Regions from separate parts of the Streptomyces sp. NPDC107581 genome, predicted to be linked through region 1. Evidence: riboswitches for the same ligand, from Rfam matches in the RefSeq annotation. Region 1 holds a riboswitch; the other holds the start of a gene.

Region 1 (7,595 bases):
TGGAGGGCAAGGAGGCCATCGCCGCTTACATGCGCCCCTACCCCGACCACATCGATCTGCACGACTTCCCCGACCTGCGGATCCACCGGACCACCGATCCGGAGACCATCGTGGTCGAGATGCGCGGCGTCGGCCGCCTGGTGAAGACCGACAGCCCCTTCGACATGACCTACATCGCCGTCGTGACCGTCCACGACGGGCACATCACCTCCTACCGCGACTACTGGAATCCCCTCGCCGTCCTCGAGTCCGGCACCGACTTCGCCGGGAGCAGCCGATGACCAGCACCGGCACCACTCTGGTCATCGGCGCCACCGGCACCACCGGCAGCCGCACCACCGCGCGGCTGACGGCGGCCGGCCACCGCGTCAGAGCCGCCGGCCGGCACGCCACCCCGGTCCCCGGCGCGGAGGCGGTGCGCTTCGACTGGCACGACCCCGCCACCCACGCCGCCGCCCTCGACGGGGTCGACCGCGTCTACCTCGTCCCGCCCCTCGGCGACTTCGACCCGGCGCCGATCATGCTGCCCTTCCTCCGGCAGGCCCGCGCCGCAGGCGCGCACCGCGCAGTGCTCCTCAGCTCCTCGGCGGTTCCCGCGGGCGGCCCGGCGGTGGGCAAGGTGCACCAGGCCCTGCCAGGTCTGTTCGACCAGTGGGCGGTGCTGCGCCCCTCCTGGTTCATGCAGAACTTCACCGGCGAGCACGCGCACGCCCGGGACATCCGCGAGGACGGCACCATCCGGACCGCCACCGGGACCGGCCGGGTCGGCTTCGTCGACGCCGACGACATCGCCGCCGTCGCCGCCCACGCCCTGACCGATGACTGCGCCCCCGACACCGATCTCGTCCTCACGGGACCGGAGGCACTCAGTTACGACGACATCGCCGCCATCGTCACGGAGGTCACCGGCCGGCCTGTCGTCCACCGCGGTCTGTCCTTCGAGGGCATGCGCGACCGCCTCACGGCGCTGATGCCGCCCGAGTTCGCCGCCATGCTGGCCGGCATGGACCGTGCCATCGCCGAAGGGGCCGAGGACCGGATCACCGACACCGTCCAGCGCCTCACCGGTCGGCCTGCGCACACCTTCCGCACCGTCCTTGAAAGAGAGATGCGACGCAGCGGCTGAGGTGACCGGAGGGTCGGCAGGTCTGGTACGAGCCCCTGCGCAATCGCTGCGCGGCCGTCCCTGGTGGCTCGGCGTTCCATGGCGGCTCGGCGTTCCATGGTGGCGCGGCCGTCCACGGTGGTACGGCCGTCCACGGTGGTACGGCCGTCCGCGGGGGCTCGGACGTCGGCCGGGGGCTCGGTCCTCGGTGAAGCCGTCGTAACCCGCCACGCGCTTCCGGGAACGGCGCAGCAGATCCCGGTCGGCACAGGCATGATGTCCCTGCTGCGGGCGTTCAACGCGCCCCGCCTGCGGGCCGGTTCACCGCCCTGGCCCTCGGCGCGACCGCCTGCGGCGGCGGCCCTGTCTCGGCCGGCGGTGGCGGGCGGGATGCCGGGGACCGGACTCGGCGAGCTCTTGGACCCGCCGCGGCGTCGGTGGATCCGGTTCGGACAGGACGGGCCCTTCCCCGGCCCGGTCGCGAGGGTGGAAGTCGCCGCGCAGCAAGGCCCGTGAGCGAAGGGGTCCTTGAGGTGCAGCCTGCAGCCTGTCGGCGGCGGTTGCCATCTCTTAGGGTGGCCGAGGGCCGTGACTGGCGTCGAGGGTGGACCACCACCGGGGAGCGGCTCGGCCGTCATGGGTCCGTGCCGCGCGCCTGGGCGATTCACCGCGAGGCTCAGGAGTGCGCATGACCAGTCCCGCCGCGATGAGTAGGGCAGGCATCCATGACCTGATCGACGACGTCGTCCGCTCGGGCAACCGGCTCACCCGGGCCGCAGCGGGCCGGACCGACGATGGACTGCGAGCCCCCTCACGGCTGGAGCACTGGACACGGGGCCATGTGCTGGCCCATGTGGCCCACAGCGCCGACGCCTACGTGTGGCTGCTGCGCCTGGCCCGTACGGGCGCCGAGCCGGGGCCGCGCAGGGACGCGGCGGCCCTGGCCCGGGCGGTCGAGGAGACCGCCGGGCTGCCCGCCGCCGACCTGGTCGCCGAAGTGCGTTGCCGCCTGGCGCGGTTCGTGTCGGAGGCCCGGGACATGCCTGCGACCGCCTGGGAGAGCATGGTCACCGCCCTGGCAGGCTGGCGGCACCCCGCCTGGTACACCCTGCGACGGTGTCTGCGTGAACTGGAGACGCACCACCTGGACCTGGACCTCGGCTATCGCACCGCGGACTGGCCGGCCGCGTACGTCTGCTGGGCACTCGATGACACGCTCGCCGCACTCAAGGCCCAGGGCTTCGCCGTTTCCTCGGTCGAAGCGGTCGATCTCGGACGGTCCTGGGAGGTCTGCCCGGGCGGTCCGGCGATCGCCGGCCCCGGCCACGCACTGCTCGGCTGGCTCAGCGGCCGGACGTCCGCCGCCGGGCTGGTGTCCGACCGGCCGACGTCAACTCTGCCGCGTCGGCCGGCCTGGCCGCAGCCGCCGTCCCCGGGCTGGGGCCGCGCCGGCGAAGACGGCGTCACCTGAAGCGGGCCGCACTCACCGCCGCCCTTTTCCGGACCAAGCCGCGTGGCTTCCTCAGGGACGGCGGCTGGCATTCGCCCACGCTGAGTTGACCGTCCATGACGGATGAGAAAACACGTTGGCGGGCTGCCGCCGAGCTGCGACGATGCAGCTGTTTCCCATACGGAGGGGGCTTTTGTTCGTTTTCGTTTGTGTGCGGTGCGATGCCGGGCTGACCGTCCCCTTGTCCCAGGTCTCCCTTCCGGCCCACGCCCGTCAGAAGTACGGGAATGGGGTCCAGCTTCCGGTGCTCATGGAGTCAGGGACGTTTGCAGTGGACCCGGACCCCTGGAGAGGGCCGTGGCGGATGTGGGACGAGATTGATCCGGGCGAGGCGGAGGCGCGCGGCATCTACGCGCCGGTCTACGCCCTGTCCGACAGCACGCCCGGGGCGATCGTCATCGCGCCCGGCGATATCCGCGGAACCCGGCTCATGCCCGAGAAGCGCGGCGGTGCCTGCTGTGGCCTCGACGGGGCCGACGGGCCCAACATGGCCTGCGAAGCGTGCGACCTGCCCGTGGCGACCAGGGTCGACGATTGCTCGCTCTGGCAGGCAGTGCGGCTCAGCTCGGACGCCGTGCGCCGCGTACTCGTCGACGGTGTCCACGCTGCGCCGTTCTCCTGGGCGGAGCTGGCAGAGAGGGGGGAGAGCACGCCCCCCTTCGAGCCGATTGCCTCATGGGGAGGACGGTTTGGGCCGAGCCACTACTGGTCGTGGAGTCCGCAATGGGAGGCGGCAGCCGGCCAGGCTCTCGCCCACCTGCTGGTGGCCTCCGAAGGACAGCCGGTAAAGGTCCCCAACGGTCTCACCGCGGACGTGTTCCAACGCGCGCTCGACACCCTGCTGCCCGCTGGCCTGCCGACGCGGCGCGCCGTCCTGGCTGGACCAGGAGAACCCTCCCCCGACGCGGGCGTTGGCATCCTCCTCGTACCGGTCCATCCCCGGACGGGTCAGACTTGGGCCCCCGCCGGCCCGGCTGCATCGGCATACCCGGTGCCCCTGCCGCTGGGGGTGTGGCTGTGGCTGGTCTCTCCCCAGCCGTACTTGCCGGTTCCCGCGTCGGGCGGCATACCGCAAGACGTCCTCCGCGACGACCCGCTCCCGCCGCGCCCCAACTACCTGTTCCGGGCCGACCGGGGAACGTTCCAGCACACCTTGGTCCGGCTACCGGCCGTTCGCGCCCCGTGGATGCGCGCGATCCTCGAGAAACTCACGCAGGACGGATCGGCCGACATCTTCTAGTCGACTGGCAATCGAACGGCGCCGACTCTCGTACCTCCCGAAGTGTCGAACATGCGCAGCGTCCACCGACTAGACCAAGCGGGGGATGCGCACCCGCCCGGCATGTCCTCCCTTGGTCCGGTCGACGACTCCGTACAGGCCTCCGCGGCAGCCCTCAGCGCGCGGGGCTCTCCTCGGAGGCGTGCTGTTCGAGGTGGGAGGCGAGGACCGCGGCCTGGACCCGGCGCTGCACCCCCAGCTTGGCCAGCAGCCGTGAGATGTGGTTCTTGACGGTCTTCTCGGACAGGTACAGCTTGTTGCCGATCTCACGATTGGTCAGGCCGTCGCCGATCAGGGCGAGGATGTCCCGTTCGCGCGGTGACAGGCCCGCCAGTTCGGGCGGTAGTGAGGGCGCCGCGGCAGGGTCGGCCCGCAGGGACCGCATGAGGCGGGCCGTCGTCGCGGGGTCCAGCATCGACTGGCCCGAGGCGACGGTGCGGACCGCCGACACCAGGTCGGACCCCTTGATCTGCTTCAGGACGTACCCGGACGCCCCGGCCATGATCGCGTCCAGCAGAGCGTCCTCGTCGTCGAACGAGGTCAGCATCAGACATGCCAGATCCGGCATCCGGCTGCGCAGTTCCCGGCAGACCGAGATGCCGTTCCCGTCGGGCAGCCGGACGTCGAGGACGGCGACGTCCGGGCGCAGCGCGGGGCCGCGGGCCAGAGCGTGCTCGGCGGTGCCCGCCTCGCCGACCACGGAGATGTCCGGTTCGGCGTCCAGCAGGTCGGTCAGTCCGCGGCGCACGACCTCGTGGTCGTCCAGCAGGAACACGCGGATCGGGTTCTGCTCCGTGAAGATGCGTGTCGCGGTCATGACGACCTCTCGTTCCCGGCAGGGACAGGCTCCGGGCTGTCCACGACGCTGATCATCACCCGTCGGCGCCGTGCGCACTAGGGCCGACCGGCCCTACTCACCCCATGGTCGCGGCGCGCGAGAGCGAACTCCAGCCGTCGGACGCGGGCTGCCCGCGCGACGCTCTCCCGACCAGGAACCGCGCGGCCCCGGGGCCCGGGCGCGTCCGCACGGACGATGATCGCGGGCGGGCCGCTGCCCGCGCACACCCGGGTCGGTCGGTCCCGGACGGGGACGAACGGCCCCTGCTCCCGTCGGCGCCGGACCAGCACGTTGGAAGTGGGTTCCCGACCCGGGAGGTGGAGTCCATGACCCGGACCGTCACCGTAGGCTTCGACGGCTCGTCCCAGAGCCGGGCCGCCGCCGAATGGGCGGCCCGTGAGGCCCGGCTGCGGGGCCTGCCGCTGAAGATCGTCCATGTGTGGGAGCCGGTGCCCGGGCCGATGGCCCAGGCCCCGCTGCCGGGCCCGGAGACCCTCCGGCACTGGACCGACCCGGATCCGGGCGAGTCCACCGAAGGCATCCGGCTGCGCCACCCCGGTGTCGAGGTCGTCACCGTGGAGCGCACGGGGAATCCGGCCGACGTACTGTGCCGGGCGGCGAACGCGGCCGAACTGCTGGTGCTCGGATCGCGGTGCCTCGGCGGGATCGGCGGGTTCGTGGTCGGCTCGGTCGGCCTGTCCGTCGTCGCCCACGCCGGACAACCGGTGGTGCTGGTCAGGGCGGACGAGCAGGCCGCGGACGAGCACGTGATGGATCGTTCCGGTGTGCCCTCGGCCGCGACGCCCTTCCGGCCCGTCGTCCTCGGCCTCGACACCGGCGATGCCGACGACACGCTGCTGGAGTTCGCCTTCGACGCCGCTGAGCGTCGCAGCGCGGCGCTGCGCGTCGTACACGGCTGGACGGAGCCGACCACTTCCTTCCACCGCTGCCCCGGTGACGCCGAACTCGCCGGCTCGCTCGCACGGAGACAGGCCGCCGTCCTGAGCGAGGTGCTGCGCAGATGGCGGCAGAAGTTCCCCGGTGTCGACGTGATCGAGGCGAGCCGGTGCGGCAGTGCGGCGCAGATCCTCGTGAGCGCCTCCTGTGACGCGTCCCTGGCCGTCGTCGGCCGGCGCGTCCGCTCCAGCCCGCTCGGCGCCCACATCGGCCATGTCACCCACGCCGCACTGCATCACGTCAACGCCCCGGTCGCGGTGGTCGCCCACGGCTGACTCGGCCCGCTCCGGACTCCCGCAATGCCGCTGCGGACTCCGGCCCGGCTGCTCCGGACTCCCGCCAGGCCGCTTCGGACTCCGGCCAGGCCGGCCGTGTCCGCCGGGGGCGAACCACGCGGCATGCCCGGGGTCGCGATGAGGGAACTTTCCCGACATTCATCGCAAACTTGCCAACGACCGACGACGTTGCCACCCATCGCCGACGACTTCCGGAGTCCCCATGTCCCACCCGGCCCACCCGGCCCACCCGGCCCACCCGGTCCATCCGGTCCACCCGGACGCCACCGCGCTCACCGACGAGGAACTGCGCACCCTGGACGCGCACTGGCGCGCCGCCAACTACCTCGCGGCCGGCCAGATCTACCTCATGGCCAACCCGCTGCTGAGCGAGCCCCTGAAGCCCGCGCACATCAAGCCCCGGCTGCTCGGCCACTGGGGCACCTCGCCCGGCCTGAACCTCGTGTACACCCACCTCAACCGGGTCATCAAGGCGCGCGGGCTCGACGCGTTGTGCGTCTGGGGTCCCGGGCACGGCGGTCCGTCGGTGCTCGCCAACTCCTGGCTGGAGGGGAGCTACAGCGAGACCTACCCGGACGTGTCACGGGACGCGCCCGGCATGGAGCGCCTGTTCCGGCAGTTCTCCTTCCCCGGCGGGGTGCCCAGCCACGTGGCCCCCGAGACCCCGGGCTCGATCCACGAGGGCGGCGAACTCGGCTACTCGCTCGCGCATGCCTACGGCGCCGCCCTCGACCACCCCGATCTCCTGGTGGCCTGTGTCATCGGCGACGGCGAGGCGGAGACGGGTCCGCTGGCCGCCTCCTGGCACTCCAACAAGTTCCTCGACCCGGTGCACGACGGGGCCGTGCTGCCGATCCTGCACCTCAACGGCTACAAGATCGCCAACCCGACCGTCCTGGCCCGGCTCCCCGAGTCCGAACTCGACGCGCTGCTGCGCGGCTACGGCCACGAACCGCTCCACGTCTGCGGCGACGACCCGGCCATGGTGCACCGTGCCCTGGCCGCAGCCTTCGACGAGGCACTGGACAGCATCGCCCGGCTGCAGCACCGTGCACGCCAGGAGGGTGCCGAAGGGCGCGTGCACTGGCCCGTGATCGTGCTGCGCACACCCAAGGGCTGGACCGGCCCCGCCGAGGTCGACGGCGTACCGGTCGCGGGCACCTGGCGCGCCCACCAGGTGCCGCTGGCCGGAGTCCGGGAAAATCCGGCGCATCTGCGGCAGTTGGAGGAGTGGCTGCGCTCCTACCGGCCCGAGGAGCTGTTCGGCACCGACGGACGGCCGAGCCCGGACGTCCTGGCCTGCGTCCCCGAGGGAACGCAGCGGCTCGGCGCGACCCCGTACGCCAACGGCGGCCTCCTCGTCCGCGAGCTGCCCCTGCCGGCCCTCGACGGCATCGCCGTACCCGTCGACAAACCCGGCGCGAGCCTGCACGAGCCCACCCGGGTCCTGGGCACCCTGCTCGAACAGGTCATGCGGAACACCGCGGAGCGTCGGGACTTCCGTCTCGTCGGCCCGGACGAGACCGCCTCGAACCGGCTCCAGGCCGTCTTCGACGCCAGCGGAAAGGCCTGGCAGGCCGAGACGCTCCCCGTCGACGAACACCTGGACC
Region 2 (7,595 bases), on a different contig from region 1:
GGGATGCCGTGAGCCGCGGGGTCGCCGAAGCCCGCGCGCCGCTCCTGGAGCAGGCTGCCGTGAGGCTCCGGGACCGCGATCGACACGCCGATCGTTACGGTCCCCACGTCGTCTCCCGTCGTCGTGTTTTCTCTTCTCGGCCGCTTCGTCCGGGCCGTCGGATATTGACTGTACGGCCACGGATGTCCTGTGGGCAGGCGCAGCAGAAGTGATGTGCAGCGCTCTGCCCTCTCGGACATGCGTGCGGCGTACGCCGCGGTGCTCCCGGGTGCTTCCCGGTGCCCCCGGACGCCTTCCCGGTGCCCCCGGGCGCCCGGTGCTGCCCCGGCTCGCGGCTCAGTGCTTGGCCGGCAGGAAACCCACCCGCTCGTACGCCTGCGCAAGCGTCTCCGCGGCGACGGCACGCGCCTTCTCCGCGCCCTTGGCGAGGACCGAGTCGAGCGTCTCGGGGTCGTCCAGGTACTGCTGGGTGCGCTCCCGGAACGGCGTCACGAACTCGACCATGACCTCGGCGAGGTCCGTCTTGAGCGCGCCGTAGCCCTTGCCCTCGTAGGACGCCTCCAGGTCGGCGATGCCGGTCCCGGTGAGCGTCGAGTAGATCGTGAGCAGGTTGCTGACGCCGGGCTTGCTCTCGGTGTCGAAACGGATCACCGTGTCCGTGTCGGTGACCGCGCTCTTGACCTTCTTCGCCGTCGTCTTCGGCTCGTCGAGCAGGTTGATGAGGCCCTTCGGCGTGGACGCCGACTTGCTCATCTTGATCGACGGGTCCTGCAGGTCATAAATCTTCGCCGTCTCCTTGAGGATGTACGGCTTGGGGACGGTGAAGGTCGGGCCGAAGCGCCCGTTGAAGCGCTCGGCCAGGTCACGGGTCAGCTCGATGTGCTGGCGCTGGTCCTCGCCGACCGGCACCTCGTGCGCCTGGTACAGCAGGATGTCCGCGACCTGCAGGATCGGGTACGTGAACAGGCCGACGGACGCGCGGTCGGCGCCCTGCTTGGCGGACTTGTCCTTGAACTGGGTCATGCGGGAGGCCTCGCCGAAGCCGGTGAGGCAGTTCATGATCCAGGCGAGCTGGGCGTGCTCGGGCACATGGCTCTGCACGAAGAGCGTGCACCGGTCCGGGTCCAGGCCCGCGGCCAGCAGCTGCGCGGCGGCCAGCCGGGTGTTGGCACGCAGCTCCGCGGGGTCCTGCGGGACCGTGATCGCGTGCAGGTCGACGACCATGTAGAACGCGTCGTGGGACTCCTGCAGGGCCACCCACTGGCGGACGGCGCCGAGGTAGTTGCCGAGGTGGAACGAGCCTGCGGTGGGCTGGATTCCGGAGAGCACGCGGGGTCGGTCAGTGGCCATGTTCACCATTCTCTCAGCTGCGCGCTCCCCCTGAGGACACCGGGGGATTCCGGCTCGTTCCGCTTGATCGTCCGGTGGATGATCAAGCCGGGTGCGATCGGCGCCGGCCGGGCCCGGACCAGGACTCCTGCGGGCGTGGCGGCCGGCGGCGGCTTCCCGATGCGCCGCGCGGCGGCCCGGCGCAGTGCCGGGCCGCCGCGCGAGGAGCCCCGTGCGGGCCTCGTGAAGGGCGGGCGGGTCAGCCCAGGTCGACCTCGGGGTACAGCGGGAAGCCCGCCACCAGGTCCGTCGCCCGCTGGGAGATCTCCTGCGCCACCTTCGCGTCCAGGACGTGGGCCGCCTTGGACGGGGCGCCCGACTTGGTGGTGCCCGGCTCGGTGGTGGTGAGGACGCGGTCGATCAGGCCCGCCACCTCGTCCATCTCCGCCGTGCCCAGGCCCCGGGTGGTGAGCGCCGGGGTGCCGATGCGGATGCCGGAGGTGTACCAGGCGCCGTTCGGGTCCGCCGGGATGGCGTTGCGGTTGGTGACGATGCCCGATTCGAGGAGGGCCGCTTCGGCCTGGCGGCCGGTGAGGCCGTAGGAGGTGGCCACGTCGATCAGGTTGAGGTGGTTGTCGGTGCCGCCGGTGACCAGGGTCGCGCCCCGGCGCATCAGCCCCTCCGCCAGTGCGCGGGAGTTGTCGACGATGCGCTGGGCGTAGTCCTGGAAGGACGGCCGGCGTGCCTCGGCGAGGGCGACCGCCTTGGCGGCCATCACGTGCGGGAGCGGGCCGCCGAGGACCATCGGGCAGCCGCGGTCGACCTGGTCCTTGAGGGAGTCGTCGCACAGGACCATGCCGCCGCGCGGGCCGCGCAGGGACTTGTGGGTCGTGGTGGTGACGATCTGGGCGTGCGGGACCGGGTCGAAGTCGCCGGTCAGGACCTTGCCGGCGACCAGGCCCGCGAAGTGGGCCATGTCGACCATGAGGGTCGCCCCGACCTCGTCGGCGATCTCCCTCATGATCCGGAAGTTCACCAGGCGGGGGTAGGCGGAGTAGCCCGCGACGATGATCAGGGGCTTGAACTCGCGGGCCTGGGCGCGCAGGGCCTCGTAGTCGATCAGGCCGGTGGCCGGGTCGGTGCCGTAGGAGCGCTGGTCGAACATCTTGCCGGAGATGTTCGGGCGGAAGCCGTGGGTGAGGTGGCCGCCGGCGTCCAGGGACATGCCGAGCATGCGCTGGTTGCCGAAGGCCTGGCGCAGCTCGGCCCAGTCGGCCTCGGAGAGCTCGTTGACCTGGCGGACGCCGGTCTTCTCCAGGAAGGGGACCTCCACCCGGTCCGCGAGGACGGCCCAGAAGGCGACGAGGTTGGCGTCGATGCCGGAGTGCGGCTGGACGTAGGCGTGCCGGGCGCCGAACAGCGCCTTGGCGTGCTCGGCGGCCAGGGACTCCACCGTGTCGACGTTGCGGCAGCCGGCGTAGAAGCGGCGGCCGATGGTGCCCTCGGCGTACTTGTCGCTGAACCAGTTGCCCATGGCGAGCAGCGTGGCCGGGGAGGCGTAGTTCTCCGAGGCGATCAGCTTGAGCATCTCGCGCTGGTCGGCCACCTCCTGGCCGATGGCGTCGGCGACGCCCGGTTCGACGGCGCGGATCACGTCGAGGGCGGCGCGGAAGGCGGTGGACTCGGCGGAAAGAGACGCGGAATGGGGGGCATTCTCAGGCATCGGGACCTCCGGACGTGGCGTTCGGCATGTTCGGTTCGGCCCAGGCGCACGGCACAGTTCCCGCTCGGGCCGCTCCCCGATGGTCCGTCCCATCCCAGCGCGCCAGTCACGGCCCGCTGATCAGCCTACCGGGCGCGCCACGGGGGCGAGATCCCGCGTCCACCATGCGAGCGGAGATAGGAAGGGGGCCACCGTCCTATCCGGGAGAGGCCGTGACCACTGCTGAAGACCTCATCGCCGCCGCAGACGCGCACAGTGCGCCCACCTACCATCCACTGCCCGTGGTCGTGGCCACGGCGGAGGGCGCCTGGATGACGGATGTGGAGGGACGGCGCTATCTGGATCTGCTGGCCGGATACTCGGCGCTCAACTTCGGCCACGGCAACCGGCGGCTGGTGGAGGCGGCCAGGCGGCAGCTGGAGCGGGTGACGCTGACGTCCCGCGCCTTCCACCACGACCGGTTCGCCGCGTTCTGCACCGAGCTGGCCGAGCTGTGCGGCATGGAGATGGTGCTGCCGATGAACACGGGCGTCGAGGCGGTGGAGAGCGCGGTGAAGACGGCCCGGAAGTGGGGGTACCGGGTGAAGGGGGTGCCCTCCGAGATGGCGAAGATCGTGGTCGCGGGCGGCAACTTCCACGGGCGTACGACGACCGTGATCAGCTTCTCCACCGATCCGGAGGCACGGGCGGACTTCGGGCCCTACACGCCGGGGTTCGAGATCGTGCCGTACGGGGATCTCACGGCGATGCGGTCGGCGCTCACCGAGAACACCGTCGCCGTGCTGCTGGAGCCGATCCAGGGCGAGTCGGGGGTGATCGTGCCGCCGGCCGGCTATCTGCCGGGGGTGCGGGAGCTGACCCGTGAGCGGAACGTGCTCTTCGTCGCCGACGAGATCCAGTCGGGTCTCGGCCGGACCGGGCGGACCTTCGCCTGCGAGCACGAGGGGGTCGTCCCGGACGTGTATGTGCTGGGGAAGGCGCTGGGCGGCGGGATCGTGCCGGTGTCGGCGGTGGTGTCGAGCGCGGACGTGCTCGGGGTGTTCCGGCCGGGCGAGCACGGCTCGACGTTCGGCGGGAACCCGCTGGCCTGCGCGGTGGCGCTGGAGGTGATCGCGATGCTGCGCTCGGGCGAGTTCCAGGCGCGGGCGACGGAGCTGGGGGCACGGCTCCACGACGGGCTGCGCGCGCTGCTCGGCACGGGCCGGGTGACGGCGGTGCGCGGGCGCGGGCTGTGGGCCGGGGTGGACATCGCCCCGCGGGTCGGCACCGGGCGGGAGGTGTCGGAGCGGCTGATGGACCGGGGTGTGCTGGTCAAGGACACCCACGGGTTCACCATCCGGATCGCTCCGCCGCTGGTCGTCTCCGAGGAGGATCTGGACTGGGGGCTCGCCCAGCTGAGCGCGGTCCTGGAGGCCTGAGGGGTTCCTGGGGCCTGGGGGGTTTCTGGGGCCTGAGGGGTTCCTGGGGCCTGGGGGGTTTCTGGGCCCGAGGGGTTTCCTGAACGCCCGAAAGGTTCCCCCAGGGCCTGAAGGCCTGGCCGGCTAGAGGATCACGTGCGGCAGGAAGCGGGCGTACTCGTCGGTGATCAGGCCGGAGGACTCGCGGATGCCGAGGCCGGCGGGCTCGTCCTGGACGACCCAGGCGCCGAGGACGACGTGGTTGCCGTCGAAGGCGGGCAGCGGGGCGAGCTGCTGGTAGCAGCAGGGCTCGTCCCGCAGGACCGCGGGCGCGCCGGGCTCGTGGACGGTCACGCCCGCGCCCTCGCGGCCCAGCAGGGGCTTGGCGACGTAGCCGCCCGCCTCGGCCAGCTCGCGCGGGCCGTCCAGGTAGGCGGGGAGCAGGTTGGGGTGGCCGGGGTACAGCTCCCAGAGGATCGCGAGGAGGGCCTTGTTGCTCAGGAGCATCTTCCAGGCCGGTTCGATCCACAGGGTGCTGCCGGTGCCGCCGCCGTTGTCGAGGGTGTCGAGGACGTGTCCGGCGAAGAGGTCGGAGGTGAGCCACTCCCAGGGGTAGAGCTTGAAGATGCTGCGGATGAACCGGAGCCGGTTGTCGACGAACCGGCCGGAGAGGGTGTCCCAGCCGATCTCCTCCATGGAGATCCAGTCCGTGTCGAGGCCGGCCTGCTCGGCGGTCTCCTTCAGATAGGCGACCGTCATCAGGTCCTCGCCGAGTTCGTCGGCGCTGGAGTGCGCGAAGTGCAGGGGGCTGCCCGGCGGGAGCAGCTTCGCCTGTACCCGCCAGGCGTCCACGAGGCGTTCGTGCAGGGAGTTCCACTGGTCGGCGCCGGGGAAGCGCTCCTCCATCCAGAACCACTGGGGGGAGGCGGCCTCGACCAGGGAGGTCGGGGTGTCCGCGTTGTACTCCAGCAGCTTGGCCGGGCCCGTGCCGTCGTAGCGCAGGTCGAACCGGCCGTAGACGGCCGGCAGTTCGGCGCGGCGGTGCCAGGCCTCGGTGACGGCCCCGGCGATGCGCGGGTCGGTGATGCCGAGGTCGGCGAGGCGGTTCTCCGCCACGATGTGCCCGGCGGCCGCCAGGCACATCCGGTGCAGTTCCTCGACGGTCTCTTCCAGCCTCTCGATCTCGTCGAGGCTGAAGGCGTAGTAGGCGCTCTCGTCCCAGTAGGGGCGCAGTTCGCCGTCGGGGTGGCGGGTCAGGGGGTAGACGAGCCCCTGTGCCTCGACGGTCTGCTGCCAGCCGGGGCGCGGAGTGGTCGTACGGCGTTCCATGATCGGCTCCTTGGGTTCAGCCGCCGGAGCTGCCGTGGCCGCCGCCGAAGCCGCCGCGGTGGACCCCGCTGTGGTGGCCGCCGCCGCTCGACGAGTAGCCGGAACCGGAGCCGGATCCCTTGCTCGGCCTGGTGAAGGAGCCGCTGTCGACCCAGGAGCCCTTCTTCTTGCCGCCGTAGTACCAGGCGCCGTTCACGGAGGCCTTCGTCGTCCCGCAGTTCTTGTCGGAGACGACCTTGTAGCCCTTGGCGAGCTGGTAGCTGTTGCGGTCGACGCAGCGCTTGTCCGGGGCGGAGGACGAGCAGGCGGTCAGGGCGGTGGCCAGCAGGCCCATCCCGCCCAGGAGGACGGTTCCGGAGCGAAGTCGTCGGCGTGCGGTGTCCATGCTGGTGTCTCCCCCGTTGGCTGCCCGTTGAACGCCCGTCGGTCGGGCCCGTTTTCGGCCGCCAGCCTAGAGACCGGCGGGAACGGGCACCGAGGGGGGTGGCCGGATCGCGCCTACCCTAGAGTCACTTCGTGCTCTTTGGAATGGTGTGTGCCCTGGCCGCGGCGGTCTGCTTCGGTACGGCGACGGTGTTGCAGGCGGTCGCCGCGCGGGAAGCCGGTACGGGCGGAGGCGGCGAGGCCGCGCTGCTGCTGCGGGCGCTCAGGCAGTGGCGTTATCTGGCGGGACTGGCACTGGACGGACTCGGCTTCCTGTTCCAGATCGCGGCGCTGCGCTCGATCCCGATCTACGCGGTCGGCGCGGCCCTGGCGTCGAGTCTGGCGGTGACGGCGGTGGTCGCGGCGCGCCTGCTGCGGGTGCGGCTGACGGGCACGGAGTGGGGCGCGGTCGGCGTGGTGTGCGCCGGTCTCGCGATGCTGGCGCTGGCGTCCGGCCCGGAGGGGAACCAGGACGGTTCGGACGCCCTGAAGTGGGCGATGCTCGCGACGGCGCTCTGCATGCTGGCGCTCGCCCCGCTGGGCGGGCGGCTGTCCGGCCGCATGCGGGCACTGGTGCTGGGGCTCGGGGCCGGTTTCGGGTTCGGGGTGGTGGAGGTGTCGGTCCGCCTGATCGACTCGCTGCGGCCGGCCGATCTGTTCACCAACCCGGCGGCCTACGCCCTCCTGATCGGCGGCGGCGCCGCCTTCATCCTGCTGACCTCCGCCCTGCAGCGCGGCTCGGTGACGACGGCGACGGCCGGCCTGGTGCTCGGCGAGACGATCGGCCCGGCCGCGGTCGGGGTGATCTGGCTCGGCGACCGCACCCGCGAGGGCCTGGCCTGGCTGGCGGTACTGGGGTTCGCGGTGGCGGTGGTGGGGGCACTGGCGCTGGCACGGTTCGGGGAGGCGCCGGCCACGGAGGAAACACCGGCGACGGAAGAAGGCTGAGGGCGCCGCGACGACGCACGACCCCGGCGGCGCAGGGCTCGCCCCGTCGCCCCCGGCCACCCTGCGCGAAAACGTCTCCTCTTGGGCAGGGTGCGGTAGCTGATCGATGCCTGTCCCGCGAGGAGTTGCCGTGCCCCGTTCCGATGCCCCGGCCGCCACGGAGATCCGCGTGGCGGACAAGGAGGCCGGGCCCTACGGCATCACGGCCGGCCCCGACGGTGCCGAGTTCGCCCTCCCCGTCGCGGGCGGCTGCGGTGGCACCCCAGCGGGTGGGCCGGATCGACCGCAGGCCGCTTGGGCAGGAGTGCCGCGAATTGGTCCCGGAGCGGGTCGGTTCGCCATGGTGGAGGGACGGGTGGTGCAGGGAACGGCTCCGCATGCACCGGAAGAGGGTCACGCGCCTTCGCGGAGCACCGTGCTGATCAGCTCGTGCTGGTCCTCGGTGA

The links. Region 1 has a riboswitch for ZMP and ZTP ahead of ACZ7P3_RS10490 (maleylpyruvate isomerase family mycothiol-dependent enzyme). Riboswitches for the same ligand answer to the same signal wherever they lie in the genome.
Positions count from the first base shown of each region.
Region 2: linked by a shared signal. The riboswitch ahead of ACZ7P3_RS19210 (glycine hydroxymethyltransferase) and the one ahead of ACZ7P3_RS10490 (maleylpyruvate isomerase family mycothiol-dependent enzyme) in region 1 are both predicted to bind ZMP and ZTP.

Region 1 covers NZ_JBVKBH010000004.1:109,711-117,305, reverse strand. Annotated here, with positions in the region: gene ACZ7P3_RS10500 (nuclear transport factor 2 family protein) at 1-281, shown strand, start outside; gene ACZ7P3_RS10495 (NAD(P)H-binding protein) at 278-1,126, shown strand; ZMP/ZTP riboswitch at 1,682-1,773, shown strand; gene ACZ7P3_RS10490 (maleylpyruvate isomerase family mycothiol-dependent enzyme) at 1,794-2,576, shown strand; gene ACZ7P3_RS10485 (hypothetical protein) at 2,749-3,855, shown strand; gene ACZ7P3_RS10480 (response regulator) at 4,010-4,711, opposite strand; gene ACZ7P3_RS10475 (universal stress protein) at 5,059-5,964, shown strand; gene ACZ7P3_RS10470 (phosphoketolase family protein) at 6,188-7,595, shown strand, end outside.
Region 2 covers NZ_JBVKBH010000007.1:74,757-82,351, forward strand. Annotated here, with positions in the region: gene ACZ7P3_RS19200 (2'-5' RNA ligase family protein) at 1-107, opposite strand, end outside; gene trpS (tryptophan--tRNA ligase) at 337-1,350, opposite strand; gene ACZ7P3_RS19210 (glycine hydroxymethyltransferase) at 1,589-3,052, opposite strand; ZMP/ZTP riboswitch at 3,084-3,172, opposite strand; gene rocD (ornithine--oxo-acid transaminase) at 3,217-4,470, shown strand; gene ACZ7P3_RS19220 (glutathionylspermidine synthase family protein) at 4,594-5,778, opposite strand; gene ACZ7P3_RS19225 (hypothetical protein) at 5,795-6,163, opposite strand; gene ACZ7P3_RS19230 (DMT family transporter) at 6,307-7,149, shown strand; gene ACZ7P3_RS19235 (protealysin inhibitor emfourin) at 7,543-7,595, opposite strand, start outside.